One region of the Pseudomonas sp. SDO52101_S400 genome, then DNA from elsewhere that is predicted to be linked to it. Evidence: predicted binding sites of a transcription regulator. Region 1 holds the regulator's gene; each other region holds the start of a gene.

Region 1 (10,324 bases):
CAAAGCTACACCTGGCAGCTCGCCACCTGCGAGTTGCAACCCTCGATTCCTCTTATTGAACTGGTGCAAGGATTTTCAGATGACCAAGACACGTATTGAGCGCGACAGCATGGGCGAACTGCAGGTGCCGGTGGACGCTCTCTACGGCGCGCAGACCCAGCGTGCGGTGGATAACTTCCCGATCAGCGGCAAGCCGATGCCGACCCAGTTCATCCGCGCCCTGATTCTGGCCAAGGCCGCCGCGGCCCGGGCCAACGTCGAACTCAACCAGATCAGCGCAGCACAAGGCAAAGCCATCAGCGACGCGGCCCAGGGTCTGCTTGAAGGCGACTTCATGCAGCATTTTCCGGTGGATATCTTCCAGACCGGTTCCGGTACCAGTTCCAACATGAACGCCAACGAGGTGATCGCCACCCTGGCCAGCCGCCTGCTCGACAAGCCGGTGAATGCCAACGATCACGTCAACTGCGGACAAAGCAGCAACGACATCATCCCGACCACCATCCACGTCAGCACGGCGCTGGCCCTGCATGAACAGTTGCTGCCGGCGCTGCTGCACCTGGTGCAAGTCATCGAGCGCAAGGCCGAGCAGGTGCATCACCACGTCAAAACCGGTCGCACTCACCTGATGGACGCCATGCCGGTGCGAATGAGCCAGGTGCTCAACGGTTGGGCGCAGCAGCTCAAGGCCAATATCGGTCATCTGCAGGACTTGCTGCCAAGCCTGCAATCCCTGGCTCAGGGTGGCACGGCGGTCGGCACCGGGATCAATGCGCATCCTGAATTCGCCGCGCGATTCAGCCGTCAGTTGAGCCAATTGACCAACGTGCAATTCACCCAGGGCAAGGATCTGTTCGCGCTGATCGGCTCGCAGGACACCGCCGTGGCCGTGTCGGGTCAGCTCAAAGCCACCGCCGTGTCGCTGATGAAAATCGCCAATGACCTGCGATGGATGAACTCCGGCCCGCTCGCCGGCCTCGGCGAAATCGAGCTGGAAGGCTTGCAGCCGGGGTCGTCGATCATGCCGGGCAAGGTCAATCCGGTGATTCCGGAAGCTACCGCCATGGTTGCCGCGCAAGTGATCGGCAATGACTCGGTGATCACCATCGCCGGTCAGTCGGGCAATTTCGAACTGAATGTGATGCTGCCGATCATCGCCCAGAACCTGCTGAGCAGCATCGAGTTGCTGGCCAACTCCAGCCGTCTGCTGGGTGACAAGGCCATCGCCAGCTTCAAGGTCAACGAGTCGCGCCTCAAGGAAGCGCTCTCGCGTAACCCGATTCTGGTCACAGCACTCAACCCGATCATCGGTTACCAGAAGGCCGCCGAAATCGCCAAGCAAGCCTACAAACAGGGCCGTCCGGTGATTGATGTCGCGCTGGAACACACCGACCTGTCGCGCAGCCAACTGGAAGAGTTGCTCAATCCCGAGAAACTCACCGCCGGCGGCGTGTAAACACCGCAACCGCTTTGGAGGCTCATCATGGAGCACTGGAAACGTACGATCGAACGGGCCAATCGCTGCTTCATGCTGGGCGAGCTGATCGATGCCCGCGAGGCTTATCTGCAGGCGCTGGCCCTGGCTCAAGTGTTGTTCGAGCGCTGGGCCGATGCCGACGAGGCGGTGGCGGCCTGCGTCATTTCCCATCACAACCTGGCCGACCTGCATCTGCGCCTGAACCAGCCGGAGGAGAGCGCCGAATACCTCTGCGCGATCCACCAGCGCCTCCTGCAGACCATGCAGGACGAGCGTCTGCGCCCGGCCCTGCGTGAAGCGGCATTGCGCCAGAGCAGCAAGACCTATGTCGAGCTGCTCAATTTCATCGGCGAACACGGCGAGTACCCGCGAACCCAGCGTCTGCTGCACCCGGATACCGGCAATGCGCGCCGCGTGCCTGCCCAACATCACCATGGAGTCCACTGAAATGGCTTTTACCCTGCCAGCCTTGCCTTACGCCTACGACGCACTGGAACCGCACATCGATGCGCAGACCATGGAGATCCACTACACCAAGCATCACCAGACCTACATCAACAACCTGAACGCAGCGGTCGAGGGCACGGAGTACGCCGGGTGGCCGGTGGAAAAACTCGTGGCCAGCGTTCAGCAACTGCCGGAAAAGCTGCGTGCGGCGGTGATCAATCAGGGCGGCGGGCATGCCAACCATTCGTTGTTCTGGGAAGTGATGGTGCCCGGAGGTGGCGGCAAGCCGGACGGCGCGCTGGCCAAGGCAATCGATGAGCAACTGGGCGGTCTCGACAGCTTCAAGGACGCTTTCACCAAGGCTGCGCTAACGCGCTTCGGCAGCGGCTGGGCCTGGCTCAGCGTGACCCCGGACAAGAAACTGGTAGTGGAAAGCAGTGGCAATCAGGACAGTCCGCTGATGGGCGGCAATACGCCGATTCTTGGACTCGACGTGTGGGAACACGCCTATTACCTGCGTTATCAGAACCGTCGTCCGGAATACATCAGCGCGTTCTACAACGTGATCAATTGGCCTGAAGTCGCTGCGCGTTATCAGGCGGCGCTGGTTTAAGTCTCCTATAAAAACAATCCAGGGCTGACTATGGGCACTGAAACGCTGGCGATCGGAAGTGGGCGTATGTTTCGTTACGCGATCGGGTCGCTGCTGCTGTTGGCGGGCATTACCTTGCTGGTGGCTCACGGACTGGAGTGGTTGAATCTGGAGCCGAAACTGTCCCGGGCATTGCAGGGTGGTGCGATTTGCGCGCTCGGCACAGCGCTGGGCGCCGTTCCGGTGCTGGTGATTCGCAATATGCCTCAGGCGCTGGGCGACACGCTCTTGGGATTTGGCGCCGGCGTGATGCTGGCGGCGACTGCGTTTTCGCTGATCGTGCCAGGGATCGCCGCCGCCGAAAGCCTTGGCCTGAGCCCTTGGGGCGCCAGTGGCCTGATCTGTTTCGGCATTATGCTCGGTGCTTTCGGTCTGTATCTGGTGGACCGCAAGTTGTCCGGCGCTTCACCGGAAATGCTCATCGGCACCGTCGAGCATCCAGTGATTCCCCCGCGGATCTGGCTGTTCGTGTTTGCCATCATTGCCCATAACATCCCGGAAGGCATGGCCGTCGGTGTCTCCGCTGGCGGCGGCATGCCGGACGCTGACAGCCTGGCGATGGGTATTGCCTTGCAGGATGTGCCGGAAGGACTGGTGATTGCGCTGGTACTGGCCGGGGCGGGGATGTCGCGGATCAAGGCATTTCTGATCGGGGCGGCATCGGGACTGGTCGAGCCGGTGTTTGCCCTGCTGTGTGCGTGGCTGGTCAGCCTGGCGGAGTTGTTGTTGCCCTTGGGATTGGCACTGGCGGCCGGGGCAATGTTGCTGGTGGTGACCCACGAAGTGATCCCGGAGTCACGACGCAATGGTCACGACAAACTGGCGAGCCTGGGGTTGTTGATCGGGTTCTGCCTGATGATGGTGATGGATACGGCGTTGGGATGAGGTGGGGGAGGATGGCTCCCCCGCCAATAAAGGCTTTCAACCGCCTTCATCGAAATAGTTGTTGATCAGTGCCACCAGGGCATCCAGGGCTTCCTGTTCCTGATGCCCTTCGGTACTCAGAAAGATTTTGGTGCCCTTGCCGGCGGCAAGCATCATCATCGCCATGATGCTTTTGCCATCAACCGTGGTTTCCGGGGTGCGACCCACTCTGATCGTGCAGTCGGGATACTGGCCCGCCACGCCAACGAATTTTGCCGATGCCCGGGCATGAAGGCCCAGCTTGTTGATGATTTCGATTTCCAGAGCAGGCATCGCGGTGTGAATCCTTTAGCTGAGGTCGCGGTGGCGAACCTGGACATTCTTCAGGGTTTTCTGCAGGGCCTGACCCAGGCGTTCGGTCAGGTAGACGGAACGGTGATGTCCGCCGGTGCAGCCAATGGCAATGGTGACGTAGGCGCGATTGCTTGCAGCGAAGCGCGGCAGCCATTTGAACAGATACGCATAGATGTCCTGGAACATCTCTTCGACTTCCGGTTGTGCCGCCAGATACTCGGCTACCGGCTCATCGAGCCCCGATTGCGCGCGTAGTTCCGGTTTCCAGTACGGATTGGGCAGGCAGCGTACATCGAACACCAGATCCGCATCCACCGGCATGCCGCGTTTGAAACCGAACGACTCCACCAGAAATGCGGTGCCCGGCTCCGGCTGGTTCAGCAGCCGAAGCTTGATGGTGTCGCGCAACTGGTACAGGTTCAGATGGGTGGTGTTGACCTTGAGGTCGGCCAGGTCGGCGATCGGGCCCAGCAAGGCCGTTTCATCGTTGATGGCTTCGGCCAGCGAACGATTGGCGCTGCTCAGAGGGTGGCGGCGACGGGTTTCCGAAAAACGCTTGAGCAAGGTTTCTTCATCGGCATCCAGATACAGGACATCGCACTGGATGTGCCGGCTGCGGACCTCTTCAAGCAACTCCGGAAAGCGCGAGAGATGACTGGGCAGATTGCGCGCATCGATCGATACCGCGACCAGTGGCTGAGACAGTTCCGTATGAACCAGTGCGCGTTCCGCCAGTTCCGGCAGCAGACCGGCCGGCAGATTGTCGATGCAGTAGTAGCCGTTGTCCTCGAGGACATCCAGGGCAGTACTTTTGCCCGAGCCGGAGCGGCCACTGACGATGATCAAGCGCATGTTTAGTGCCCGTTTTGCTCGTCCAGGACAACCTGATACAAGGCTTCGTTGGTGGTGGCGCGACGCAGCTTTTCGCGTACGTCCTTGCGATCGAGCATGCTGGCGATCTGGCGCAGCAGTTCCAGGTGTGCATCGGTGGCAGCTTCCGGGACCAGCAACACGAACAGCAGGTCGACCGGTGCGCCATCGATGGCGTCGAAATCGATTGGGGCTTCCAGATGCATCAAGGCACTGATGGGCGCTTCGCAGCCCTTCAGGCGGCAGTGGGGGATGGCGATGCCGTTGCCAAAACCGGTCGAGCCGAGTTTTTCACGGGCAATCAGCGCCTCGAAGACATCTTGCATCTCCAGATCCGGTACTTCCCGGGCGATCAGGTTGGCAATTTGTTCGAGGGCTTTCTTTTTGCTGCCGCCCGGCACGTTCACGAGGGAACGGCCGGGGGTCAGGATGCTTTCAAGTCGGATCATGGGGGTGGGGGTTATCGACCGGTAGCGCCCTGAAGCAGGCTCTGGGTCTTTTCCTTATGCTTTTTGAGTTGTTTATCAAGCTTGTCGGTCAGCGCGTCGATCGCTGCGTACATATCGGTATGTTCCGCGTTTGCGACGACCTCGTTGCCGGGAATATGCAGCGTGGCTTCGATTTTCTGCTTCAGCTTTTCGACGCACATCGTGACTTGCACGTTGGTGATCTTGTCGAAATGTCCCTCAAGCCTCTTGAGCTTTTGCTCAACGTATTCACGGAGAGGTTGGGTAACTTCCAGTTGGTGTCCACTGATGTTGACTTGCATACAGCTTCTCCTTCGTTGCCAGTGCATAAAGCGGCAGGCCGAAGAGCCTGCCACTGGAACGCTGTAACGTGGCTTACATCAACCGCTTGCGTTCGCTCGAAGGCGCGATCCCGAGGGATTCGCGGTACTTGGCGACGGTGCGGCGAGCCACCTGAATGCCTTGTGCCTCCAGTAAACCAGCGATCTTGCTGTCACTCAACGGCTTTTTCTGATTTTCCGCGGCAACCAGTTTCTTGATGATCGCGCGGATCGCCGTGGACGAGCATTCGCCGCCTTCGGAGGTGCTGACGTGGCTGGAGAAAAAGTATTTCAGTTCATAGATGCCCCGGGGGGTATGCATGAATTTCTGTGTGGTTACCCGGGAAATCGTCGACTCGTGCATGCCCACCGCTTCGGCGATGTCGTGCAGTACCAACGGTTTCATGGCTTCGTCGCCGTACTCCAGAAAGCCGCGCTGATGCTCGACGATCTGGGTGGCCACTTTCATCAGGGTTTCGTTGCGGCTCTGCAGGCTCTTGATGAACCAGCGTGCTTCCTGCAACTGATTGCGCATGAAGGTGTTGTCGGCGCTGGTGTCGGCGCGGCGCACGAAGCCGGCGTACTGGGCGTTGACCCGCAGGCGCGGCACCGATTCCTGGTTCAGCTCGACCAGCCAGCGCTCGTTGTCCTTGCGCACGATCACGTCAGGCACCACGTATTCGGCTTCGGTGGATTCGATCTGCGAGCCGGGGCGCGGGTTGAGGCTCTGTACCAGTTCGATGACCTGGCGCAGTTCATCTTCCTTGAGCTTCATGCGTCGCATCAGCTGGCTGTAGTCGCGGCTGCCGAGCAGGTCGATGTAATCGGTAACCAGACGCTTGGCTTCGGCCAGCCAAGGAGTCTTGGCCGACAGCTGGCGCAATTGCAGCAGCAGGCATTCGCCCAGATTGCGTGCGCCTATGCCGGCGGGTTCGAATTGCTGGATGCGATGCAGGACGGCTTCGATCTCGTCCAGCTCGATGTCGAGTTCCGGATCGAAGGCGTCGAGGATTTCTTCGAGGGTTTCGTCGAGGTAGCCCTGATTGTTGATGCAGTCGATCAGGGTGACGGCGATCAGGCGATCGGTGTCGGACATCGGCGCCAGGTTCAGTTGCCACAGCAGGTGGCTTTGCAGGCTCTCGCCAGCGGAAGTTCGGGTGGTGAAATCCCACTCGTCGTCATCGCTGCTTGGCAGGCTGCTGGCACTGGTCTGGTAGACGTCTTCCCAAGCCGTATCCACGGGCAGTTCGTTGGGGATTCGCTCGTTCCACTCGCCTTCTTCAAGATTGTCGACCGTCGGCGCGGTCTCCTGATAGGACGGTTCCGGAATCTCGGTGTTGGGCTTCTGTTCGGCGTTGTCGGCCATGGGATCGGAGTTGTCGAAGTCGTCGCCGTCTTCCTGGCGTTCGAGCATCGGATTGGATTCCAGAGCCTCCTGGATTTCCTGTTGCAGATCCAGGGTCGACAATTGGAGCAGGCGGATGGCCTGTTGCAGCTGCGGTGTCATCGTCAGCTGCTGGCCCATTCTCAAGACTAGCGATGGTTTCATGGCAGGGGCTTAACACCTTATTCGCCGGCGCTATGCGCCATCCACTACAGGGCGCCGGAGCGCCAAACTTAAGCAAATTATATGCCTGAAACTGTCGTGTTTGCCTAGAGCGCTGTAACAATAAAAGCGTATAAAAATGCGCTTCAACGTTACAGCACCCGGACGGCTGGTCGAATGCTGTCGCGCTTAGAGGCGGAACTCGTGACCCAGATACACTTCCTTCACCAGATCGTTGGCGAGGATGGTCGCGGAATCGCCTTCGGCGATCAGTTGGCCGTCATTGACGATGTAGGCCGTTTCGCAGATATCCAGCGTCTCGCGGACGTTGTGGTCGGTGATCAGTACACCGATGCCCTTGGCCTTGAGGTGGTGGATGATCTGCTTGATGTCGCCCACGGAGATCGGGTCGACACCGGCGAACGGTTCGTCGAGCAGGATGAATTTCGGCGCGGTGGCCAGTGCGCGGGCGATTTCCACCCGGCGACGCTCGCCACCGGACAGGCTCATGCCGAGGTTGTCGCGGATATGGCTGATGTGGAATTCCTGCAGCAGGCTTTCCAGCTCCTTGCGACGTCCGGCCTTGTCGAGCTCCTGGCGGGTCTCGAGGATGGCCATGATGTTGTCGGCCACCGACAGCTTGCGGAAGATCGAGGCTTCCTGCGGCAGATAGCCGATACCGGCCTTGGCGCGGCCGTGCATCGGTTGGTGGCTGACATCCAGGTCGTCGATCAGCACGCGACCCTGATCGGCCTGCACCAGGCCGACGATCATGTAGAAGCAGGTGGTCTTGCCGGCGCCGTTGGGACCGAGCAGGCCTACGATCTGACCGCTGTCGATCGACAGGCTGACATCGCGCACGACCTGGCGGCTTTTATAGGCCTTGGCCAGGTGCTGAGCTTTCAGAGTTGCCATTACTGGGTTTTCTCGTCGGTTTTCTTCTTCGGCTGGATCACCATGTCGATGCGCGGACGCGCTTCGGTGACCTTGTTGCCGGTTGCGCGACCGGCGCTGGCCAGTTTCTTCACCGTGTCATAGACGATTTTCTCGCCCTGAGTGGTGTTGTTGTCCTTGTCGACGACTTTCGCCTTGTCGATCAGCACAACGCGGTTTTGCGCGGCGTGGTACTGGATGGTTACGCCCCAGCCCTGTACGGGCTTGGTGTCGCCAGCCGTCTGCAACTGCTCGAAGTAGGCAAGGTTGCCCACCGAGGTCACGACGTCGATATCGCCGGTCGGGGTGCGGGTGATGGTCACGGTGTTGCCTTTGACGATCATCGAACCCTGAGTGATGATCACGTCACCTTTATAGGTGGCAACGCCATTCTTGTCGTCCAGCTGGGCATCGTCGGCCTGAATGCGGATTGGCTGCTCTTGATCGTTCGGCAGAGCCCAGGCGCTCACGCTTCCCAGTGCTGCGCCCAGACTGAGCAAAATAGGGAGGGTTTTAACGAGCCTCATACTGTCCTCTTACGTTCGATAGCAGGTGTATCCTGCTTTCCTTCAAATACGCTTTCATTCCCACGCCGGTCGATACACCGCCAGCGCCGTCGATTCTAACGGGTTGCTGGGTCTGCGCATATTGCTGCTGAGGGAACACCGTCATTCGGGTGCTGGTGATCAGGGTGTCGCGGTTCTTTTCGTCGGTGCGCTTGACGCGAACCGAGTCGATCAGCTCGACCTCGGTGCCGCCGGAATTCACTTCGCCGCGCTCGCTGGTCACGTGCCACGGGAAGTCGGTGCCGCGATACATGTTCAGGTCAGGCTTGGTGACCAGTGTAATGTCGGTCGCCTTGACGTGCTCGGCCTTGTCGGAGGTCATTTCGTACTGCACCTTGCCGTCTTCCAGGTATTGCAAGGTGTGGGTGTTGGTCGCGTACCAGTCGATCGGGCTCTCTTCTGCCGAAACAGGAGGCTTGTCGAGGAAGCGTTCCGGGCTGATGTTCCAGTAGCCGACCGCGCCGAAAATCGCCGCGATGCAACCGAACAGCAGTATGTTGCGAAACTTTTTGCTAAACATGGTTTGACTCACAGGTACGCGTTGTTGGCGGCATCGAGGCTGCCCTGGGCGCGCAGGATCAGTTCGCAGAATTCACGGGCGGCACCTTCGCCACCACGGGCCTGGGTAACGCCATGGGCATGCTCGCGCACGAAGGAGGCAGCGTTGGCCACCGCCATCCCCAGCCCCACCCGGCGAATCACCGGCAGGTCGGGCAGGTCGTCGCCGAGATAGGCGACTTGTTCATAGCTTAGGCCCAGTTGCTCGAGAAGGCCGTCGAGGACGACGAGTTTGTCTTCGCGGCCCTGAAACAGGTGCGGAATGCCGAGGTTTTTCGCCCTGCGTTCGACCACCGGGGTCTTGCGACCGCTGATGATGGCCGTTTGTACGCCGGCGTTCATCAGCATCTTGATGCCTTGGCCGTCGAGCGTGTTGAAAGTCTTGAACTCGCTGCCGTCTTCAAGAAAGTACAGGCGCCCGTCCGTGAGGACGCCGTCGACATCGAAAACCGCCAGTTTGATGGCTTTGCCGCGTTGCAGCAGATCGGTGCTCATTTACATCACTCCTGCGCGCAGCAGGTCGGAGAGGTTGAAGGCGCCGATCGGGCGATCGTCCTCATCCACGACGACAAGTGCGTTGATTCGATGGTCTTCCATGATTTTCAGGGCCTCGGCGGCGAGCATTTCGGCGCGGGCGGTCTTGCCGTGCACGGTCATCACCTGGTCGATGGTGGCGCTGCGGATATCAATGCTGCGATCCAGCGTGCGGCGAAGATCGCCGTCGGTGAAGATCCCGGCAAGTTTGCCGTCGGCTTCAAGAATCACGGTCATGCCCAGACCCTTGCGGGTCATTTCCATCAGTGCGTCCTTGAGCAGGGTGCCGCGTTGTACCTGCGGCAGCTCCTGGCCGGCGTGCATGACGTTTTCCACCTTCAGCAGCAGGCGTCGGCCCAGCGCGCCACCCGGGTGGGAAAAGGCGAAATCTTCGGCGGTGAAGCCGCGGGCTTCCAGCAGCGCCACGGCCAGGGCGTCGCCCATGACCAGCGCGGCGGTGGTCGAGGAGGTCGGTGCCAGGTTCAGCGGGCAGGCTTCGTGTTCGACGTGAACGTTGAGATTGACCTCCGCTGCCTTGGCCAGAGGCGATTGCGGGTTGCCGGTCACGCTGATCAACTGGATGCCCAGGCGCTTGATCAGCGGCAGCAGGGTAACAATTTCGTTGGTGGAGCCGGAGTTCGACAGGGCCAGGATCACGTCGTCACGGGTGATCATGCCCATGTCGCCATGGCTGGCCTCGGCCGGATGCACGAAAAAAGCCGGGGTGCCGGTGCTG
Region 2 (10,324 bases), on a different contig from region 1:
TCCAAACAGTGCACCGGCGGCGTGCGCTACAACCCGGTGCCACAGGCCGATGGCAGCGTGACCGTGACCGTTGCCGGCCAGTTGGGCGAAGGCTGCAGCTCGCAGACTTACCTGTCGCTGCTCGATCACGCGACCTACACCGCCGGCGCCGTGCGGGCGATCTGGAAGGAACTGGGTGGCAGCATCCAGGGCAAGGATCGTCTGGCCCCGACGCCGAGTAGTGCCAAGGTGCTGGCCCGTGCGTTCTCGCCGGACCTGGCGGAAATCATCCGCGACATCAACAAATACAGTAACAACACCATGGCTCAGCAGCTGTTCCTGAGCCTCGGCCAGAAATTCCGCAACGACGCCGACGGTGATGACGCCAAGGCTGCGCAGCGCGTGGTACGTCAGTGGCTGGCGAAGAAAGGCATCACCGCGCCGCACCTGGTGATGGAGAACGGCTCCGGCCTGTCCCGTGCCGAGCGCGTCAGCGCCCGGGAAATGGCCGCCATGCTGCAAGCCGCGTGGCACAGCCCATACGCCGCCGAGTACATCAGCTCGCTGCCGATCGCCGGCACCGACGGCACCATGCGCAAACGCCTGAAGACCACCGCGATGCGCGGTGAAGCCCACGTCAAGACCGGCACCCTGAACACCGTGCGGGCAATCGCCGGTTTCAGCCGCGACGTCAACGGCAACACCTGGGCGGTGGTGGCGATCCTCAACGACAAGGCGCCGTTCGGTGCATCGTCGGTGCTGGATCAGGTGCTGCTGGACCTCTATAAACAACCGCGAGCGCCGCAGACCGCTTCGGTTCTGTAAGCCGCCACAAAACACTGTGGGAGCGAGCTTGCTCGCGAAGGGGCCATCAAAGTCGACATCTTCATCGACTGAATGGACGCCTTCGCGAGCAAGCCCGCTCCCACAGGGGTTCAGCGGCTGACCGACTCAGTTCATCTGCCGTTCGACCCGGTCCCGCCCGCCCTGCTTTGCCGCGTAGACGCCCGAGTCAGCCCGCAATAACAGCGCATCCGCGCCCTCTCCCGGCCGCCAGCTGGCAATGCCGAAACTCGCCGTCACCACGCCCACCACGTCCACCGGCGCACCGCGCAGGCCTTGCCACAATTCCACGGCCAGCATGTATGCGTGATCGCTGTCGATGTCCGGGCACAGCACCATGAACTCCTCACCGCCCAGGCGACAGAACACGTCCGTACGCCGCAGACGATGGCCGATGCGCTCGCACACGGCCTGCAATACCCGGTCGCCGACCGCATGGCCGTACTGGTCGTTGATCCGTTTGAAGTGATCGATGTCGAGCATGATCACCGACAATTCGCCGCCGCCACGCTCGACCCGCGCCATTTCCGTCGTCAGGCGCTCCTGGAAATAACGCCGGTTGTGGATGCCGGTCAACGAATCCGTCACCGACAAGGCGCGCAATTCTTCCTCCACCCGTTTGAGGTCGGAGATGTCCGAGATGTAGCCATGCCACAGCACGCCGCCGCCCGGCAGTTCCTCGGGCGTCGCTTCGCCGCGTACCCAGCGCAGACCGCGCTCGGGCAACAGCACGCGGTATTCCTCGCGCCATGGGCTGAGATGGTCCGCCGAGGCGCGGATCGACTTGCGCACGCGGCTGACGTCTTGTGGATGAATGCGGGTGAAGATTGATTCGGCATTGAGCAGCAACACATCCGGCTCCAGCTCGTAGATCTCGCGGATGCCGTCGCTGGCGTAGATCACACTGAAGCGTCCGTCGAACTCCATCTTGAACTGATAGATCCCGCCAGGAACGTGGGCGCTGAGCTTCTTCAGCAACACGTCCCGCGCCGCCAAGGCCTCGTGCACGCGCTTGCGCTCGGTGATGTCGATGCAGATCGCCAGGTGCCCGACCCACAAGCCCTGCTCATCCAGCACCGGCGTGGCGAGCATGTTCACCGGCAGATGACTGCCATCCTTGCGCACCAGCGTCCACTCGCGCGCCTCATGCCCGCCGACTTCGCCGCCCTCCACCAACATCGCCTGACAGGTCGGGATAGCCTTGCCATAGCGGGCGCTCAGTTCCGCCGCACGGGTGATCAGCTCCCGGGGGAAATGCAGGTTTTCCAGGGTCATGTGGCCGACCACCTCAGCGCTGCGATAACCGAGCATCTGCTCCGCTCCGGGGTTGAAAGTGTTGATCACGCCGCGCAGATCGGTGGCGATGATCGCCACTTGAGTTGCCGCATTGAGCACCCCGCGCAACTGGCCATGGGTGCCTCTGAGTTCCTGTTCACGCTCATGCAATTCCTGAGTACGCAACTCGACCATGCGCAAAGCGCGCTGACGCTGGCTGACCAGCACATACAACAATGCGCTGAGCAGCAGGCTGAGCAAACCGCCGAGAATCACTACGCTGCCAACCGACGAATGGTTGGCTTGCAGGAAGGCCTCGCTGGGTGAGATATCGACCTGATAGTCGTGATCGGCCATCCGCACCAGCCGCGTGGTCGACAGATCGCTGGGCGCCGGGTCATTGGTCGACTCGAACAACACCTCGTGCTGATCATTGGTCGACAGATCGAGGATGCGCACCGAGAGGTAATCATGCAGGGCGTCCGGCAGCCCATCGGCAAGCAACTGGCGCATGCTGATCACCGCCATCACATAACCGAACGATTTACGCTCGCCCTCACGCAGCACCGGCGCCACCAGCAGCACGCCCCGCGCATAGGCCGGCTCGATGCTGACCAGGTGCATCGGCTGCGACACTGCCAGGCCGCCGAGCTGATCGGCACGCTCCAGCGTCGAACGGCGCAACGGCTGGGCGAGCAAGTCATAACCCAGCGGCGAACCGAGCCGGCTCTGGGTCTGGCTGTACACAACCACGACGTATTCATCGCGAGCACCGGCCAATTGCAACTCACCACGGGCATTGAGTTCGCGCACGCTGAAGGTGCTCAGGCCTTCGTCACGCACCCGTTGCTCGAACGCGGCGCGCTCGGAACCGCTCACCCGCAAGGCAAACGAATAGGCCTGGGTGCGCAGTAATAAAGGTTGGGTGTAGCCGTCGAATTCGGCGCGAGACACCGATTCGGAGTTGGCGAAGAACCGGCGCAGGCCATCGAGGCGTTGCTCCTGATCCTGAAAACGTTCTTCGATGCGGCTGTAGCGCTCATTGGCCAGCAGTTGAAAACGCTGGCGCAACTGGCTGTGAAACTGATTGAGGGTGGCCCAGGCGAGCAGCCCCGTGAGAATCCCGCCGGCAAGCAATACCAGCAGCGCGACCAGCCAGGCCGAGACTTCTTCGCTGATAAAACCCAGTATCTTTGGGCGCACGGGGTGCAACGACATAAGGGCCACTCACTACGCCAGTACTTGCGGGATAACCCCATTGGCCGTGAGTGAGTTATAGCTATTAGCCACTAATTTGGCTAGCTCTGATCGGATCCAAGAGCCTTTAAAAATCAAGGCTCTGTGGATCCAATTGGGCAGAGTGTCAACGCGCCGTGATTTTCCAGGCGCGGTGGATCTTGCCGTTGCGGGCGAAATCCGGATCGATGGTGCTGGCGGTGATTTCCTCGACCGCATAACGCTCGGCCAGGTTGTCTTCCAGCTGGAACTTGCGGAAGTTGTTGGAGAAGTACAACACCCCGCCCGCTGCCAGACGCGCCATGGCCAGGTCGATCAACTGCACCTGGTCACGCTGCACGTCGAAGATCCCTTCCATGCGCTTGGAGTTGGAGAAGGTCGGCGGATCGATGAAGATCAGGTCGTACTCTTCCCGGCAGCTTTCCAGCCATGCCATCACGTCGCCCTGCTCCAGACGGTTCTTGTCGGAGAAACCGTTGAGCGACAGGTTGCGGCGCGCCCAGTCGAGGTAGGTTTTCGACAGGTCGACGCTGGTGGTGCTGCGCGCGCCGCCCTTGGCCGCGTGCACACTGGCGGTCGCGGTGTAGCAGAACAGGTTGAGGAAGCGCTTGCCGGCCGCCTCTTTCTGGATCCGCATGCGCATCGGCCGGTGATCGAGGAACAGCCCGGTGTCGAGGTAGTCGGTGAGGTTCACCAGCAGCTTCACGCCGCCTTCGGTGACTTCGTTGAACTTGCCCTGGGCCGCCTGACGCTCGTACTGCTTGGTGCCGCTCTGACGCTCGCGGCGCTTGACCACCACGCGGCTCTTGTCGATGTTCAGCGCCTGCGGAATGGCCGCCAGAGCATCGAACATGCGGATCGAGGCTTTTTCCGGGTCGATCGACTTCGGCGCGGCGTATTCCTGAACGTGCACCCAGTCGTGGTACAGGTCGATGGCCATGGCGTATTCCGGCATGTCCGCATCGTAGACGCGGTAGCAGTCGATGCCTTCGCGCTTGACCCATTTGCCCATCGCCTTGAGGTTCTTCTGCAGGCGGTTGGCAAACATCTGCCCGCCTTCGCTCAGGCGTGGCTGCTCGATCACCGGAGCCGGGGCCGGCGTCGGCTTGATCGGGTTACCGTTCTTGTTGTACTTGCGCTCTTGCGGCTCGTCCGGCGTCTGATCGTAAGCGGCTTGTTCGCGCTCGGCCTGACGTTGCTCCGGAGTACGGCGCTCGCCAGTGACGAACTGGTCCGGCAGCACTTTGATCAACAGCAGCTTGCACGGCAGAGCGCCGTTCCAGAACGAATATTGTTTGTGGCTGCGGATGCCCATGCGCTTGCCCAGGTCCGGCGCGCCAGTGAACACCGCCGCTTCCCAGTTCAGGCAGGCCTGACGCAGACGCTCGCCGAGGTTCTGGTAGAGGTACAACAGGCTGGCTTCGTCGCCCAGCCGCTCGCCGTACGGCGGGTTGCAGATGACCAGGCCTTTCTGGTTCTGGTCCGGACGCGGTTCGAAGGTTGCCACTTCGCCCTGATAGATCTTGATCCACTCGCTCAGGCCGGCGCGCTCGACGTTATTGCGGCCCGGCTGGATCAGCCGTGGGTCGGCTTCATAACCACGAATCCACAGCGGCGGCTTGGCCAGACCGGCAGCGGCGCGCTCGACGGCTTCTTCGTGCAGTTTCTTCCACAGCGCCGGGACGTGACCGAGCCAGGCGGTGAAGCCCCACTGCTCGCGACGCAGGTTCGGCGCCATATCGGCGGCGATCATGCCGGCTTCGACCAGGAACGTGCCGACACCGCACATCGGGTCAGCCAGCGCGCCACCTTCGGCGGCAATGCGCGGCCAGCCGGAACGGATCAGGATCGCCGCCGCCAGGTTTTCCTTCAGCGGCGCCGCGCCCTGCTGCAAGCGGTAACCGCGCTGGTGCAGGCTGTGGCCGGAAAGGTCGAGGGACAGGATCGCTTCGCCGCGATCCAGACGCAGGTGAATGCGCAGGTCCGGGTTGAGCTTGTCGATGCTTGGGCGATCGCCCTGCGGGGTGCGCAGTTTGTCGACGATGGCGTCCTTGACCTTCAAGGCGCCGAAGTGGGTGTTGTCGATGCCCGAGCCGTGGCCGCTGAACTCAACGGCCAGGGTGCCGTCGGCGAGCATGTGGTCCTGCCACTCGACGTCGAGTACGCCGTGGTACAGGTCTTCGGCGTCTTTCATCGGGAAGCGCTTGAGCACCAGCAACACGCGGTTGGCCAGACGCGACCAGAGGCACAGGCGATAAGCGGTTTCCATGGTCGCCATGCCACGCACGGCGGAAGTGTGCTCGCGGGCTTCTTCAAGGCCAAGCCCGACGGCTTCCTCGATGAGCAGGCCTTCAAGGCCTTTGGGGCAAGTGAGGAAGAGTTCGAAACGGTCGGACATGGTTTTTCCAGAGCCTTTGGCTAATGAACCGGCAACGCATTGCCGATCCGGTTTTCAATCAGGCGCTTTTCTACAAGAGCGCCCGCGTGGCACGAAGGTGTGCCGTTCCATCCCCGCTGCTCGGGTTAAAAGAGCTTAGATGCCGGGACAGATAAAAAAGTTGGTGCAACAAAATGACTCAAAGCAACCCTTCGTCGAAAAGTACCCGACGATAAACGTGGGTCATTCTCACTAAGGAATTAAACCTGTCATACAGTGCAGGGCCGATCATACCGGGGTTTGGTGAATAAACATTCATGAAACCTGGCGTTACTTATCGCCATAGCATCCTTTTCGTTACGTCCTTATGACAAAACGGTCATTCCCTCGATGTGACTCATTGGTTAGAACTGGACACAGGTTGACGTCGCAACGGCGTCAACACCTTGGCTCGCCACGCCGGCAGCGAGCCGCCAACGGCAGAGTTTTTCTGCCAGACCTCAATTGAGGTCGACGCGACAAAAACAGTCAACAAGTGAGGGAAACACCCTATGAGAAGACTTAAGCGTGATCCGTTGGAAAGAGCATTTTTGCGCGGATATCAATATGGCGTTGGTGGCAAATCCCGTGAGCTTTGCCCATTTACTCTACCGTCGGTACGTCAAGCCTGGATCAACGGCTGGCGAGAAGGACGCGGCGACAACTGGGACGGTATGACCGGCACTGCGGGAATCCACAGACTCAACGAACTTCACGCCGTCGGCTGACACAGGGCACTTATTCCGACACGACAATCTGATTTCGCAACACCCTGATCACCATGCACGTCCTTCCCGGACGGCGGGCTACGGCCCAGGGGCTCCTTCGAGGAGCCCTTTTTTATGCCTGCCTTTTATGTCCGAAGATCAGCGCTTGGCGGCGATCGCGTCCACGGATTCGCGAATCAGCGCCGGGCCTTTATAGATGAAGCCGGAGTAGATCTGCACCAGGCTCGCGCCGGCAGCGATCTTCTCGGCCGCATGCTTGCCCTCGGTGATACCGCCCGCCGCGATGATCGGCAGCTTGCCACCCAGCTCGGACGCCAGCACTTTCACGGTGTGGGTGCTCTTCTCACGCACCGGCGCACCGGACAGACCGCCCGCCTCGTCACCGTGTTCCATGCCTTCGACGCCCACGCGGCTCAGGGTGGTGTTGGTGGCGATCACCGCGTCCATCCCGGTTTCGATCAGCGCTTGGGCGACTTGCGCGGTTTCTTCGTCGGTCATGTCCGGGGCGATCTTGATCGCCAGCGGTACATGTTTGCCGTGGCGCAGGGCCAGTTCGGCGCGGCGCGTGGCCAGGTCCGCCAGCAATTGCTTGAGCGAGTCGCCGAATTGCAGGCTGCGCAGGCCCGGAGTGTTCGGCGAACTGACGTTGACCGTGACGTAACTGGCGTGGGCGTAGACCTTGTCCAGGCAGATCAGGTAGTCATCGACCGCGCGCTCGACCGGCGTGTCGAAGTTCTTGCCGATGTTGATCCCCAGCACGCCTTTGTATTTGGCCGCCGCAACCCGCGCCAGCAGGTTATCCACACCCAGGTTGTTGAACCCCATGCGGTTGATGATCGCCTCGGCTTCCGGCAGGCGGAAGATCCGTGGTTTCGGGTTGCCCGGCTGTGGACGTGGAGTCACGGTGCCGATTTCGACAAAACCGAAACCCAGCTGCGCGAAGCCGTCGATGGCTGCGCCGTTCTTGTCCAGACCGGCCGCCAGACCGACAGGGTTCGGGAAGTCCAGGCCCATGACATTCACCGGCAGCGACGCCGGCGCCTTGCACAGCAAGCCGTTGAGGCCCAAACGCCCGCCCGCGCCGATCAGATCCAGCGACAGATCGTGGGAGGTTTCCGGGGAAAGTTTGAACAACAGCTGACGGGCCAGGGTGTACATGGGCGGCTATGACTCGGGCGGCGAAAAGAGGCGGCGATTATAGCCGGGCATCGCCCCGCCGCGCGAGGCGCACGGGTAAATCCGTGCGCATGGCATATGCCTTGCACCCTCCTCGGCATCAGCCCGCAGGCCAATGGTGGTGTGCAGGCAAGGACAATGGCGTCGTCTCTCGGTTTTGCGCGGGCAAAGCCTGGGGCGGCGTTTTTTTTGAGGGTGGCTTTCATGACTCAAACCTCCGTCGGGCCGCTGGCCTGGGTCAACGGCAGCGATGCCCCGGAAAAAAGCACGATCAACCTCGGCTTCATGGCCCTGAGCGACTGTGCTTCAGTGGTGGTCGCCGCCACGCAGGGCTTTGCCCAGCCTTACGGCTTGACCCTGAACCTCAAGCGCCAGAGTTCATGGGCCAATCTGCGGGACAATCTGGTCAGCGGCGAACTCGATGCGGCGCACAGCCTCTACGGCCTGATCTACGCAGTGCACCTGGGCATCGGCGGCGTCGCGTCCACCGATATGGCGGTGTTGATGGGGCTGAACCAGAACGGCCAGAGCCTCAACCTGTCCCACGGTTTGCAGAGCCTGGGCGTGACCGGTCCTGAGGCGCTGGACCGGCATGTGCACCAAACCCGCGCAAGGCTGACCTTTGCCCAGACCTTCCCCACCGGCACCCATGCCATGTGGCTTTATTACTGGCTCGCAAGCCAAGGCATCCATCCGTTGCAGGATGTCGACAGCGTAGTGGTGCCACCGCCGCAAATGGTCGCCCACCTGCAGGCCGGTCGCATCGATGGGTTCTGCGTCGGCGAGCCGTGGGCGGCCAGCGCCGTGCAGCAGAATCTCGGCTTCACCCTGGCCACCAGCCAGACGATCTGGCCCGATCACCCGGAAAAAGTTCTTGGCTGCACCCGTGCCTTTGTCGAGCAATACCCCAACACTGCCCGGGCGCTGGTGATGGCGATCCTCGAGGCCAGCCGTTTCATCGAAGAGAGCCCGGAAAACCGCCGCAGCACCGCGCACCTGCTCAGCGCCGCCGAGTACCTCGACGCCCCGGTGTCATGCATCGAACCGCGCTTTCTCGGTGATTACGACGATGGTCTGGGCAATCGCTGGCAGGACCCGCACGCCCTGCGTTTTCACGGCGATGGGGCAGTGAACCTGCCTTATCTGTCGGATGGCATGTGGTTCATGACCCAGTTCCGTCGCTGGGGTCTGCTGCGTGACGACCCGGATTACCTCGCCGTCGCCCGTCATGTGCAACAACTGGCGCTGTACCGCGACGCCGCCAACGCTGTCGGTGTACCGGTCGGCGCCGAGGACATGCGCAGCAGCCAGTTGATCGACGGCAAACTCTGGGACGGCAGCGACCCGGCCGCTTACGCGCAAAGCTTCAACTTGCACGCCTTGAACGACACACCCCCTCTTCTCGCCCGCCGCTGACAGGAGACCGCGAACATGCTGCGCATTCTGCTGATCAACGACACCGCGAAAAAAGTCGGGCGCCTGAAAGCTGCGCTGACCGAGGCCGGTTTTGAGGTGATCGATGAGTCCGGCCTGACCATCGACCTGCCTGCACGCGTCGAAACGGTGCGTCCGGACGTGATTCTGATCGATACCGAGTCACCGAGCCGCGATGTGATGGAACAAGTGGTGCTGGTCAGCCGCGACCAGCCCCGGCCGATCGTGATGTTCACCGACGAGCACGACCCCGGCGTGATGCGTCAGGCGATCAAGTCCGGGGTCAGCGCCTACATCGTCGAAGGCATTCACGCACAACGCCTGCAGCCGATTCTCGATGTGGCCATGGCCCGCTTCGAGAGCGACCAGGCCTTGCGCGCCCAGCTTCAGGCCCGCGTCCAGCAACTGGCCGAGCGCAAGCGCATCGAACTGGCCAAGGGACTGCTGATGAAAATGAAGGACTGCAACGAAGAAGAGGCCTACACCCTGATGCGCCGCCAGGCCATGAGCCGCCAGCAGAAACTGATCCAGGTGGCGGAGCAGATAATTGCCATGAGCGAGTTGCTTGGCTGAAAAAACCCTCACCCTAACCCTCTCCCGGAGGGAGAGGGAACCGACCGGGGGATATTCCAGAGATACGCCGACGTGAACGATCGGCTTTGAATCCATAATCGACTGGTTTTTTCAGGTCGAAGTACGACGCAAGACACTGCGGTCGGTCCCCTCTCCCTCCGGGCGGTCCGACGTTTCGGGAGGGTTAGGGTGAGGGGCTTTTGATTTTGACTTGGCACAAATCTCGCTAAGCAATCCCTACAGGTAACCAACGGCGGTTGCCCCACCCACGACAAAGACGTCGCTCACCTATTTCGCCACCTTCGGCGATCCGGGTAGCGGCGTTTTTGCGTTTTGGCCCCATCGACCGGGGCCGGTGGTGCGGCCGTGGCGGCGCCCCACTGTGCTGGTTCTGACTCCTTCTCGAGATTCTCTACCGCTGAGGTGCGCGATGAATAAAAGCTTCTGGAAATCCGGCCACACCCCGACCCTGTTCGCGGCCTTCCTGTATTTCGACCTGAGTTTCATGGTCTGGTACCTGCTCGGCCCGCTGGCGGTGCAGATCGCCGCCGACCTGCACCTGACCACCCAACAGCGCGGCCTCGTGGTGGCCACGCCGATTCTCGCTGGTGCGGTACTGCGCTTTGCGATGGGCATGCTCGCCGATCGCCTGTCGCCGAAAACC
Region 3 (10,324 bases), on a different contig from region 1:
CCGAAACCGGCAGGCTGATCTGACAGCCCAGCACGCTGGCCTTGAAGTGCGCCGGGAGGTCGTCCAGGCCTTCGTCGTTATGCTCATAGCCGTCTGTTCCTTGTGGGATCAGACGATTGAAAAATCGTTCGAAGTCGCGACGTACCGCCGGATCGGCGTTCTCGTTGATGGTCAACGACGCCGAGGTATGCTGCAGCCACAAATGCAACAGACCGACCCGGCATGCCTTGAGTTCAGGCAGTCCGGCGAGCAACTCTTCCGTTACCAGATGAAAGCCCCGGGGCCGTGCCCGCAGGGTTATCAGAGTCTGTTGCCACATACAGTTCTCCGCACGTTCGGGGCGCATTCTAGCGCGCTCTGAAAAAAAACAAAGGCCCTAATATTCCTTCAATGGTGTAAGCCATTGGCCGTAGAAAAACCCCCGTCGTAAACACGACCAAAGCAGTACGAAAAATCCTTTCAGCCATCTCGAGGATGACAAATTCCGGACAAAAAAATGCCCGGAGAACCGGGCAAGTTTTTTTAGGCGCTTGCTTACAGGTTGTAGCCGCGCTCGTTGTGTTGTGCCAGGTCCAGGCCTACCGATTCTTCTTCCTCGGTAGCGCGCAGACCCATCACGGCATCCAGCACTTTGAGAATGATGAAGGTGACGATCGCGGTGTAGATCACCGTGAAGCCGACGCCTTTGCACTGAATCCAGACTTGCGCGGCAATGTCGGTGACGGTGCCGAAGCCACCCAGCGCAGGCGCGGCGAACACGCCGGTCAGGATTGCGCCGAGGATACCGCCGATACCGTGCACGCCGAACGCGTCCAGGGAATCGTCATAACCGAGTTTGCGTTTCAGGGTGGTCGCGCAGAAGAAGCACACCACGCCTGCGGCCAGGCCGATGATCAGCGAACCCATCGGGCCCACGGTGCCGGCGGCCGGAGTGATTGCCACCAGACCTGCAACCACGCCGGATGCGATACCCAGTGCGCTAGGTTTGCCGTGGGTGATCCACTCGGCGAACATCCAGCCCAGTGCGGCAGCGGCGGTTGCGATCTGGGTGACCAGCATCGCCATGCCGGCAGTGCCGTTGGCGGCCGCAGCGGAACCGGCGTTGAAGCCGAACCAGCCGACCCACAGCATCGCGGCGCCCATCAGGGTGTAACCGAGGTTGTGCGGCGCCATCGGGGTGGTCGGGAAGCCTTTGCGCTTGCCCAGCACCAGGCACGCCACCAGACCGGCGATACCGGCGTTGATGTGCACCACGGTGCCGCCGGCGAAATCGAGCACGCCCCAGTCACCCAGCAGCGAGCCCGGACCGCTCCAGACCATGTGCGCAATCGGCGCGTAAACCAGGGTGAACCACACGCCCATGAACACCAGCATCGCGGAGAACTTCATGCGCTCGGCGAAGGCACCGACGATCAGCGCCGGAGTGATGATGGCGAATGTCATCTGGTAAGTGACGAACACGGCTTCAGGGAACAGCGCCGCCGGGCCAGTAATGCTGGCAGGCGTGATGCCCGCGAGGAAGGCCTTGCCGAAGCTGCCGACGAAGGAGTTGAAGTTGACGACGTTGGCTTCCATCCCGGTGGTATCGAACGCCATGCTGTAGCCATAAAGGAACCACAGGATGGTGACCAGGCCAGTAATGGCGAAGCACTGCATCATCACGGAAAGAATGTTTTTCGACCGAACCATGCCGCCGTAGAACAGCGCGAGGCCGGGAATGGTCATGAACAGCACGAGGGCCGTCGAGGTCAGCATCCAGGCGGTATCGCCGGAATTGAGGACTGGAGGCGCCACCGGATCTGCCGCCAAAGCCAGGCCGGGCATTACGATGGACAACAGGGCGCCTAGCCCTGCGAATTTACGCAGAGTCATATTGTTTTCTCCTGGGGCGTTGGGTTTGTGGCGGCGTTTAGATCGCGTCGGTATCGGTTTCGCCGGTACGGATGCGAATCGCCTGTTCCAGATTGACCACGAAGATCTTGCCGTCACCGATCTTGCCGGTGTTGGCAGCCTTGGTTATCGCCTCGATAACCCGATCCAGATCCTTGTCGTCGATGGCAACGTCGATTTTCACCTTGGGCAGAAAATCGACCACGTACTCCGCGCCGCGATACAGCTCGGTGTGACCCTTCTGCCGCCCGAAGCCTTTGACTTCAGTAACGGTAATGCCCTGCACGCCGATTTCGGACAGCGACTCGCGCACGTCGTCCAACTTGAACGGCTTGATGATGGCAGTGACTAGCTTCATGAAACTCTCTCCCGAATTGGTGGACTTGCCCCAGGAAAACAAACCCGACTCAAGTCTAAGCGCAGTGCCTGGCTTTGTAACGCATCGTCGGCCTTACCTGCCCGACTGACGCCAGCTAACCGCTGCTGACGAAACTCCCCGCTCCGTCTGCCGCACTGCATTCGTCACAGCGACTGCATCAGTGCATGGGTCACTACCGACTAAGCAGAAAGCTTGCCATCTCGCCAAAATCCCCTGATTTCAATCCCTTGGCCGCTGCCGCAGATGCCATCACCGAAATGGCACACCGGATACGCACAACAACGGTGCGCAGCCGTTCGTCCTTTTGCGCGAAAAGCGTGCATCCCGGCCCGCGCGAATGACTATAGACACTGCGTGATACACTGCCGGCCATAGTTTCCAGGACATATCCCATGCTCGCGCCCAAAGACTTCCTCGACGCCCTGAGCGGCACCGCCTCCCGCCTGTTCAGCGGCGACACACCGTTGCCAAAAGCCGAAATCGAAAGCCAGTTCAAGATGCTGCTGCAAAGCGCCTTCAGCAAACTGGACCTGGTGAGCCGGGAAGAGTTTGACAGTCAGATGGTGGTGCTGGCGCGGACTCGCGCTCGACTTGAGAGCCTTGAGGCGAAGGTGGCGGAGATGGAAGCGAAGCTGACGCCGCCGGCTGAGTAACACCTCGTTTCTTTGTGAATGCGGCTCCTTGTGGGAGCGGGCTTGCCCGCGAATGAAGGTCGGAACGACCTTCCCGCCATTCAGGATTCGCTGCCGAATCTCGGCAGAATCCTACAGCTTGCACCCCCGCCGTCCGATTGCGTCGTGAAGCCCTGATTCCTAAGCTCACCCAATGCTGAATGTTCAGCACTGGGTTTGGCGACCCGGAAAGCTTAAGGCGCACGACAACCATGATGGCGGCTATGTTTACCGCCACATCGAGTCATGGCGGTTGTGCGTGGGAGACCTTCGGGTCTGCCGGGTTCCTTTTGCTCCGGTTCGCCAACCCGCGTACGACTGCCACCCAATTGTTTGGCGACAATTGAGGGCAGCCCTAAAGCAAAAGGAGCTGTTCAATGAATAACGAAGATACGTATCTCACTCCTCAGGTTTTCACCCGCCACAAACTCCCCCTCCACGCCCTGCTCATCCAGAACCAACCCTGGTTCTCTGCCCGCGATCTGGGCCGCCTGCTACACATTTACCTCAACGAACGCATGCTGCGAAAACTCGACCCCGACCAATACCAAACCCGCAAAACCCTGATCCACAACCAGATCGAAAACACCCTCCTGATCAGCGAATCCGGCATCTATGCCCTCCTTGTCTACCACTACTGCCCCGAATACCGTGCCCTGCGCGAATGGCTCACCCATCAAGTCATCCCCACCCTGCGCGACGCCCAGCACCCCACGACAAGCGAACGCCCACAGCTAAGCCTGCTGAATTGGCCCGAGATGTCGTTGAGTTTGCTGCACTGGAATAACCAGCCGTGGATTCGGTTGCAGGATGTGCCGCAGATGGTGGTAGAGCGGGAAAAACGAAAACACCCAGTGCCGGCCACTTGGTGGAAAAGGGCTTCGCGGATGCTGCAGTCGCTATAAGCCCGCATGCCGGAGCTGGGCTCTTCGTAAATCGTAAGTCGACTGAAGATTCATCCAGAACTCAGGCGTGGTGTTGAGATGAATGGCAAGTCTGATTGCCAGGTCGGCGCAGATCCTGAGCTGGCAATTCACAAGCTTTTCTATCTCACTTTCGGGCCATTTCGTGGGCATGGCCAGATCCATGACGGTCATGCCCAACGGCTCCATGAATTCCTTATTCAGAACCTCGCCCGGATGAATCGGGCGCGTACCATTGCGGTCCATTTTTCGCCTCCAAAGGCTGCGTTGAGTGGCCAAACTGGAGCATCCGACTCCGCGATACAAGACCGTCGAAACCCTTTCGCCGACGTCCTACAACTATTAGGGCACGGCCCTACAAAAATCAGCGTCTGAGCCTGATTACGTGAGTTCTTCCCCGTGATTACGCTGGTGGCTTTCGCCTGCGCTGGTCGATCCAACAAGTCGAATTGCAGACGAATCACATTGATCGCCAGACACTCTGGTTCTGGATCCCTCTTGTCTGACTTGCTCAAACTCAAAGAAAACACGCTGGTTCAGCACCCAGATGGCGGCTACATCTTCGGCACGATCCCCGATATGCCAAAATTCGGCTTGCCAGGCGGGAAAATTTATTTGCGAATAGGTATTCACCGCCGAGCGAATAGCGGTTTTGGCGTAGTACACGTATGGGAAGCCCATAGAGCCGACTTGCTCAAACATGGTTGCCAGACTGTCGATGGGGTAGCAGCGATTGTTGCGAAAATGATCGTCCCGGGAGCGCAAATCTATTGCGAGTTCAAAGAACAGCGATGTGGAAACAGGGTCGCGGTACTGAAGACATCTATGGGAACACTGATTCTTGAACCGCGACACGAGCGCGCCACAGGATTTGGTTACTTCGTGGTGACTTGGTACCCGCAAAAGCGCGCGCATGGCACGTTGGTGGGGCAGATACCACGGGCATCATCCAATCAGAAATAAAAAAGGCGTCCAATGGACGCCTTTTAAGTATTTTTTGAGGAGTAGTCGCAGCGATTCTTTAGCTCCTGGCTTTACAGCCTTGGGTTCAGAATCCGACAGGCTCGCCCGTCGTCACTACTTCAGAGAAACCAGCTTTCTCTGCTGCCAAAAATGCGGGGGAGCTTTTGCTGGTGCCCAGTCCCGACGAATGCGCAGTTGCAGTCCTCGGACGGGATGATCCGTCAATGCCGGTCGAGAGTCAACGCTCCAATTCAGGCAAGCAGTGACAGCCCATCGAATCTTGATACGTCTTGTAAACCTCTATTTCAGCACTGAAACCCGGCTCAACTACCCTTCAAAAACCCGCAGGAAGCGGCTCCCCGATTCAGCTCAAGGAACGACCATGTCTCTCTCCATCGTCCACAGTCGCGCCCAGATTGGCGTGGAAGCCCCCGCTGTCACCGTCGAAGTCCATCTGGCCAATGGCCTGCCGTCGCTGACCATGGTCGGCCTGCCCGAGGCGGCGGTGAAGGAGAGCAAGGATCGGGTGCGCAGCGCGATCATCAATTCCGGACTGCAGTTTCCGGCGCGACGGATCACTTTGAATCTGGCGCCGGCGGATCTGCCCAAGGATGGCGGGCGGTTTGATCTGGCGATTGCCTTGGGGATTCTGTCGGCAAGTGTGCAGGTTCCGTGTCTGACGCTGGATGAGGTGGAATGCCTCGGTGAGTTGGCGTTGTCCGGCGCCGTACGAGCGGTGCGCGGGGTGTTGCCGGCGGCACTGGCGGCGCGCAAGGCGGGGCGGGCGCTGGTCGTGCCGCGGGCGAATGCCGAGGAGGCCTGCCTTGCTTCGGGGTTGAAGGTGTTTGCGGTGGATCATCTGCTGGAAGCGGTGGCACATTTCAACGGGCACACACCCGTGGAGCCTTATGTATCGGACGGCTTGATTCATGCCGCCAGACCCTATCCCGATCTCAACGAAGTGCAGGGGCAAATGGCAGCCAAACGTGCGCTGCTGATCGCGGCGGCGGGCGCGCACAACCTGTTGTTCAGCGGGCCGCCGGGAACGGGCAAGACATTGTTGGCCAGTCGATTGCCGGGACTGCTCCCGCCATTGTCCGAATGCGAAGCACTGGAGGTGGCCGCCATTCAATCCGTCGCCAGCGGCGTGCCGTTGACCCATTGGCCGCAACGTCCTTTTCGCCAGCCACACCACTCGGCATCAGGCCCGGCACTGGTTGGCGGCAGTTCGAAACCGCAACCCGGCGAAATCACCCTGGCCCATCACGGCGTGCTGTTTCTCGATGAGCTGCCGGAGTTTGATCGCAAGGTGCTGGAGGTGCTGCGCGAGCCGCTGGAGTCCGGGCATATCGTAATCGCCCGAGCCAAGGATCGCGTGCGCTTTCCGGCGCGCTTCCAGTTGGTGGCGGCGATGAATCCGTGTCCCTGTGGATATCTGGGTGAACCAAGTGGCAAGTGTTCGTGCACGCCGGACATGGTTCAGCGTTATCGCAACAAGCTGTCGGGCCCCCTCTTGGACCGGATCGACTTACACCTGACGGTGGCGCGGGAGGCAACGGCGCTGAACCCTGCGGTCCAGCCAGGGGAAGACAGCGCCAGTGCCGCCGCGCTGGTAGCCGAGGCCCGAGAGCGACAACAGAAACGTCAGGGATGTGCCAATGCGTTTCTTGATCTGCCGGGGCTGCGTCGCCACTGCAAGTTATCCACAACCGACGAGAACTGGCTGGAATCGGCGTGTGAACGGCTGACTTTGTCGCTGCGCTCGGCGCATCGACTTCTCAAGGTCGCCAGGACGTTGGCCGATCTGGGGCAGGAAGAAAACGTCCGACGCGAGCACTTGGCAGAGGCGTTGCAGTATCGGCCGGCAACACAGTGAGAATGACAACGCTACTCGCAAATGGGCGGGGCAAAAAATAAACATCCGAATGCCGATGGCCATAGACCGAGATGTGATATAACGGCGACGCTCTTTTTATTATTTATCCGTCCATCGTCAAGACGAAGAGCATTTTTCAGCGTGGAAATGGAGGCTGGACATCATGGAGAAGATATCTATTGCTTATCGGGCAAATCCGTCATTCAACCAGTGCAGTCGTTACTCAAGCCAAGCTTGGCTTGCATGCGTTTACCTGGTCGTCAATTTAAATCCAGACAACTACAAAGTCCTTGTCCAGCATTATTACCCGACTTGACATCGACCTTATTTAAATAAACTTTAAAAGCGCAACTTCATAATGAAAAATGTTTACTTGCTCAGCAACGTGGTGGGTGGTGGCAAAACATATCTCGAGTATCTGATCCCCGCGCTCAATTCGCTTCGAGAAAAGTACAACTGTGTCGTACTCAATACTGATCGTACCGACTTAAGCCGAGAAGAAGTCGAAGCCGTCCTCGATTTCCCGGTAAAGCAGGTTGGCAATGACTTCATTGCGAGCCTGAAATCGCAGGTTGTCATTTCAAATGATGCCTATGCCGGGCGTCTGCTCGACGATTCAAATTTTGGCATCTTCATCAGCCACGGCAATGTCGGCATGCCGACCAAAGACAAGTATTACTACGCAGAGCTGACTTCTTACTGGGATGCGATCATCGCTTCTTCCCGGTCGGGCTTTGATTTGATTACGGCCGGAATGCAGGCATACCGTCGCGACAGAAAGTCTTTGAAAACAATGCTCATCAATGGACTGGCGTTGCGTTCGGACATGCGCAAAACCAGTCCGGTGGCTACGCTGCCCGTGAAGATTCCGGGCTTTTTTGAATCATCATCGCCTTCGAAAAAAACTTCCGACGACTATGTCGTAGGGCTTCTGCCGACCCAACTGGGTATCTGCCCAAACGGGGCGACACTGTATGAAAACCTGCAGACCGTCATCAATGCAGTCAAATCGCAAATTCCCCACGCAAAATTCATCCTGCGTCCGTACATGGCCGAACTTTCCCATCCGACCGTAAAGGCTCTGTGCGAAGAACTGTCTGCCTATGACTGGATAACCGTCGACAAGGCCGGCACCAGCAGCACAGCTTTCTACACACAATGCGACACGGTCATCACCGATGCATCTACCGGTGGCGTTTCGTTCATGCTCAATACCTGCAAGCTGCCGATTTATTACGTGCCCTTTACCGAAGAAAGCAATCTCACGGTCGATGCCTGGCTAAAGCAAATGGACAACCTGTTGCCAATTGCCAGAAGCAGCAATGAGCTCAGAGACATGGCGCTAGGGTTTAGCCTGCTGGAACGAGAAGACAGTTATTACATATACAACAAGTTCTACCAGGCACAATACAGCGACTTGCCTCTGCCTCAGGAAGTGTTCCACGACCTGATTGAATACCGGCACGAGTCGAAGTATTGCCCGCTCTCGATTGACTCTTTCGGCGACATTAACGAGCGGGACAAACATTAAAATAAAGCACGCCAGCCCTCATGTGAGGAAACAGCCTGCCGATACACTCGAATCGAACACGGTCAGAACACTATGAACTGTGATGCTGATGGACAGGTAATCTGGATTACGGGCCTTTCAGGTGCGGGCAAGTCAACGCTGGCCCGCGAACTCGTTGCCAGACTGCGTACTGAAGGACGATCGGTGGTCATGCTCGATGGCGATGAGTTGCGCGAAGTATTCGGCGCAACCGCCGCCAACTCTCAGAACCATGGCCGCGACGGACGACTGGCGCTGGCGATGCAATATGCCCACCTGTGCCGAATGATCGCCGCGCAAGGCCAGACCGTGGTGATTGCAACGATTTCGCTGTTTCGCGAAGTCCATGCATGGAACCGCGCCCACCTGCCCGGCTATTTCGAAGTTTATTTGAAGGTCCCGGTCGAGGAATTGCGTCGCCGCGACCCGAAGGGGATCTACCGTCGATACGATGCCGGGGAACTGCACAACGTTGCCGGGCTTGATCTGCCCATTGATGAACCGCGAGCGGCAGACTGGCTTGTAGAGTTCGACCCGCAGCGCTCCAGGCAAACCCTGGCAGAAGACTTGATCAATAAAATTTATAGAAGGAACTGAGTATGAAAACCGAATGGGACTACACCACTCTGGCCGATGCCTACTTGAAGCGCCCTGACTACGCCGATGCCGCCATTGACGCCATGCTCTCGATCGCTGGCGCCGAGCAAGGCGACAAGTTCTGCGACGTCGGCGCGGGTGTTGCACACTTGACGCTGATGCTGGCCGCCCGTGGCCTGGATGTCACTGCGGTAGAACCCAACGATGCAATGCGCGCCAACGGCATCAAGCGCACCGCCGCGCTGGCCAATGTCAAATGGCACGAAGGCACCGGTGAAGTGACCGGGCAAGCGGCGCAGGCATTCGACATGGTCACGTTCGGCAGCTCCTTCAATGTCTGCGACCGTCAGCAGGCACTCAAGGAAACCGCGCGCATTCTCAAACCGCGCGGCTGGTTTGCCTGCATGTGGAACCACCGCAATCTGGAAGATCCGATTCAGGCGCGAATCGAAGCCATCATCAAAGAGCGCGTCGCCGGCTATGGCTACGGCACCCGTCGCGAAGACCAGACCGCCGTGATCGACGCCAGCGAGCTGTTCGGCCCGGTCGTGCATCTGGATGCGCGGGTCATCCACGAGCAATCCATCGCAGAGTGCCTGGAAGCCTGGCGCTCCCACGCCACGCTGGAACGTCAGGCGGGCGCGAAATTTCACGAAGTCATCAGCGCCATCGACGATTACCTGCAAAGTCTGCAGACGCCGTCGATCCAGATCCCGTACTCGACGAATATCTGGGTCGCTCAGCTGAGATAACGCCTGATGGCCCTGCATTTCTCTACCAAGGCCGGCACCTTGTCGCGCCTGCAAGGGCGGCTCGTGTCTGCGCGCATTGCGCCGCTGCTCGCGTTTACCGTGGAGCAGTGGCACGCGGATCGGCGCGCCTGCATTCAGGATATCCGCGGGCGGCTGCCTGCCCCCTCCTGGATCGTGCGCTCCAGCTGTGGCCGCGAGGACAGCGCCGAGGCTTCTTTCGCCGGCGCCTTTCTCTCGGTGCCGAATGTCGAAGAAGCAGGGCTTGAGTCGGCGGTTGAGCAGGTCATCGCCAGTTATGGCGAGACGCATCTGAGCGACGAGGTGCTGATTCAACCCATGCTCGGCAACGTGATCCGTTCCGGCGTGGCGTTTTCCCACGACCCGAATACCTGCGCGCCGTACCGTGTGGTGAACTGGTCGGAAGGTGACGACACCGCATCGGTCACCGGCGGCATGGGTGGACGGTTGTGGCAGCAGGCGGCGCACAGCCCTGTTTCACCACCCGCAGCCCTCTCACCGATCATTGCTTTGCTTGAGGAACTGCTGGGGTTGTTCGGCGGTGGCCCCGTCGACTGCGAGTTCGCGGTGACGTGCGAAGCCGAAGGCGAGACCTTGTGGCTGTTGCAGGCCCGGCCGTTGATTCTGCCTGCCCGGGCAGAGTCCGAAGCCGCGCAGGCTGCCCGCCTGCAAAATATCGAGCAGAAAATCGCGCGCGGCATGCGCC

What was found. Region 1 encodes sigma-54, which starts transcription at its own class of promoters, with help from an activator protein. Its sites were predicted from a motif close to ANTGGCATNNANNTTGCTNT; they were not measured.
Positions count from the first base shown of each region.
Region 2: a site for sigma-54 is predicted at 7,724-7,743, ahead of ACW9HX_RS19680 (CmpA/NrtA family ABC transporter substrate-binding protein). Genes of this name have one in related genera too.
Region 3: a site for sigma-54 is predicted at 2,450-2,469, ahead of glnK (P-II family nitrogen regulator). Genes of this name have one in related genera too.

Region 1 is NZ_JBSVWF010000005.1:151,270-161,593, forward strand. It holds gene ACW9HX_RS03910 (FagA protein) at 1-99, shown strand, start outside; gene ACW9HX_RS03915 (class II fumarate hydratase) at 80-1,456, shown strand; gene ACW9HX_RS03920 (hypothetical protein) at 1,484-1,924, shown strand; gene ACW9HX_RS03925 (superoxide dismutase) at 1,926-2,537, shown strand; gene ACW9HX_RS03930 (ZIP family metal transporter) at 2,568-3,461, shown strand; gene ACW9HX_RS03935 (HPr family phosphocarrier protein) at 3,498-3,773, opposite strand; gene rapZ (RNase adapter RapZ) at 3,789-4,646, opposite strand; gene ptsN (PTS IIA-like nitrogen regulatory protein PtsN) at 4,649-5,113, opposite strand; gene hpf (ribosome hibernation-promoting factor, HPF/YfiA family) at 5,125-5,433, opposite strand; gene ACW9HX_RS03955 (RNA polymerase factor sigma-54) at 5,507-7,000, opposite strand; gene lptB (LPS export ABC transporter ATP-binding protein) at 7,187-7,912, opposite strand; gene lptA (lipopolysaccharide transport periplasmic protein LptA) at 7,912-8,457, opposite strand; gene lptC (LPS export ABC transporter periplasmic protein LptC) at 8,444-9,016, opposite strand; gene ACW9HX_RS03975 (KdsC family phosphatase) at 9,025-9,549, opposite strand; gene ACW9HX_RS03980 (KpsF/GutQ family sugar-phosphate isomerase) at 9,550-10,324, opposite strand, start outside.
Region 2 is NZ_JBSVWF010000040.1:3,529-13,852, forward strand. It holds gene dacB (D-alanyl-D-alanine carboxypeptidase/D-alanyl-D-alanine endopeptidase) at 1-804, shown strand, start outside; gene ACW9HX_RS19660 (sensor domain-containing diguanylate cyclase) at 931-3,315, opposite strand; gene rlmKL (bifunctional 23S rRNA (guanine(2069)-N(7))-methyltransferase RlmK/23S rRNA (guanine(2445)-N(2))-methyltransferase RlmL) at 3,461-5,731, opposite strand; gene rmf (ribosome modulation factor) at 6,262-6,477, shown strand; gene ACW9HX_RS19675 (quinone-dependent dihydroorotate dehydrogenase) at 6,616-7,635, opposite strand; gene ACW9HX_RS19680 (CmpA/NrtA family ABC transporter substrate-binding protein) at 7,858-9,069, shown strand; gene ACW9HX_RS19685 (ANTAR domain-containing response regulator) at 9,085-9,660, shown strand; gene ACW9HX_RS19690 (nitrate/nitrite transporter) at 10,091-10,324, shown strand, end outside.
Region 3 is NZ_JBSVWF010000011.1:100,376-110,699, forward strand. It holds gene ACW9HX_RS08120 (secondary thiamine-phosphate synthase enzyme YjbQ) at 1-319, opposite strand, end outside; gene ACW9HX_RS08125 (ammonium transporter) at 535-1,872, opposite strand; gene glnK (P-II family nitrogen regulator) at 1,910-2,248, opposite strand; gene ACW9HX_RS08135 (accessory factor UbiK family protein) at 2,662-2,922, shown strand; gene ACW9HX_RS08140 (BRO-N domain-containing protein) at 3,318-3,845, shown strand; gene ACW9HX_RS08145 (HigA family addiction module antitoxin) at 3,840-4,109, opposite strand; gene ACW9HX_RS08150 (hypothetical protein) at 4,362-4,826, shown strand; gene ACW9HX_RS08155 (YifB family Mg chelatase-like AAA ATPase) at 5,209-6,702, shown strand; gene ACW9HX_RS08160 (hypothetical protein) at 7,061-8,233, shown strand; gene ACW9HX_RS08165 (adenylyl-sulfate kinase) at 8,306-8,848, shown strand; gene ACW9HX_RS08170 (class I SAM-dependent methyltransferase) at 8,851-9,600, shown strand; gene ACW9HX_RS08175 (PEP-utilizing enzyme) at 9,607-10,324, shown strand, end outside.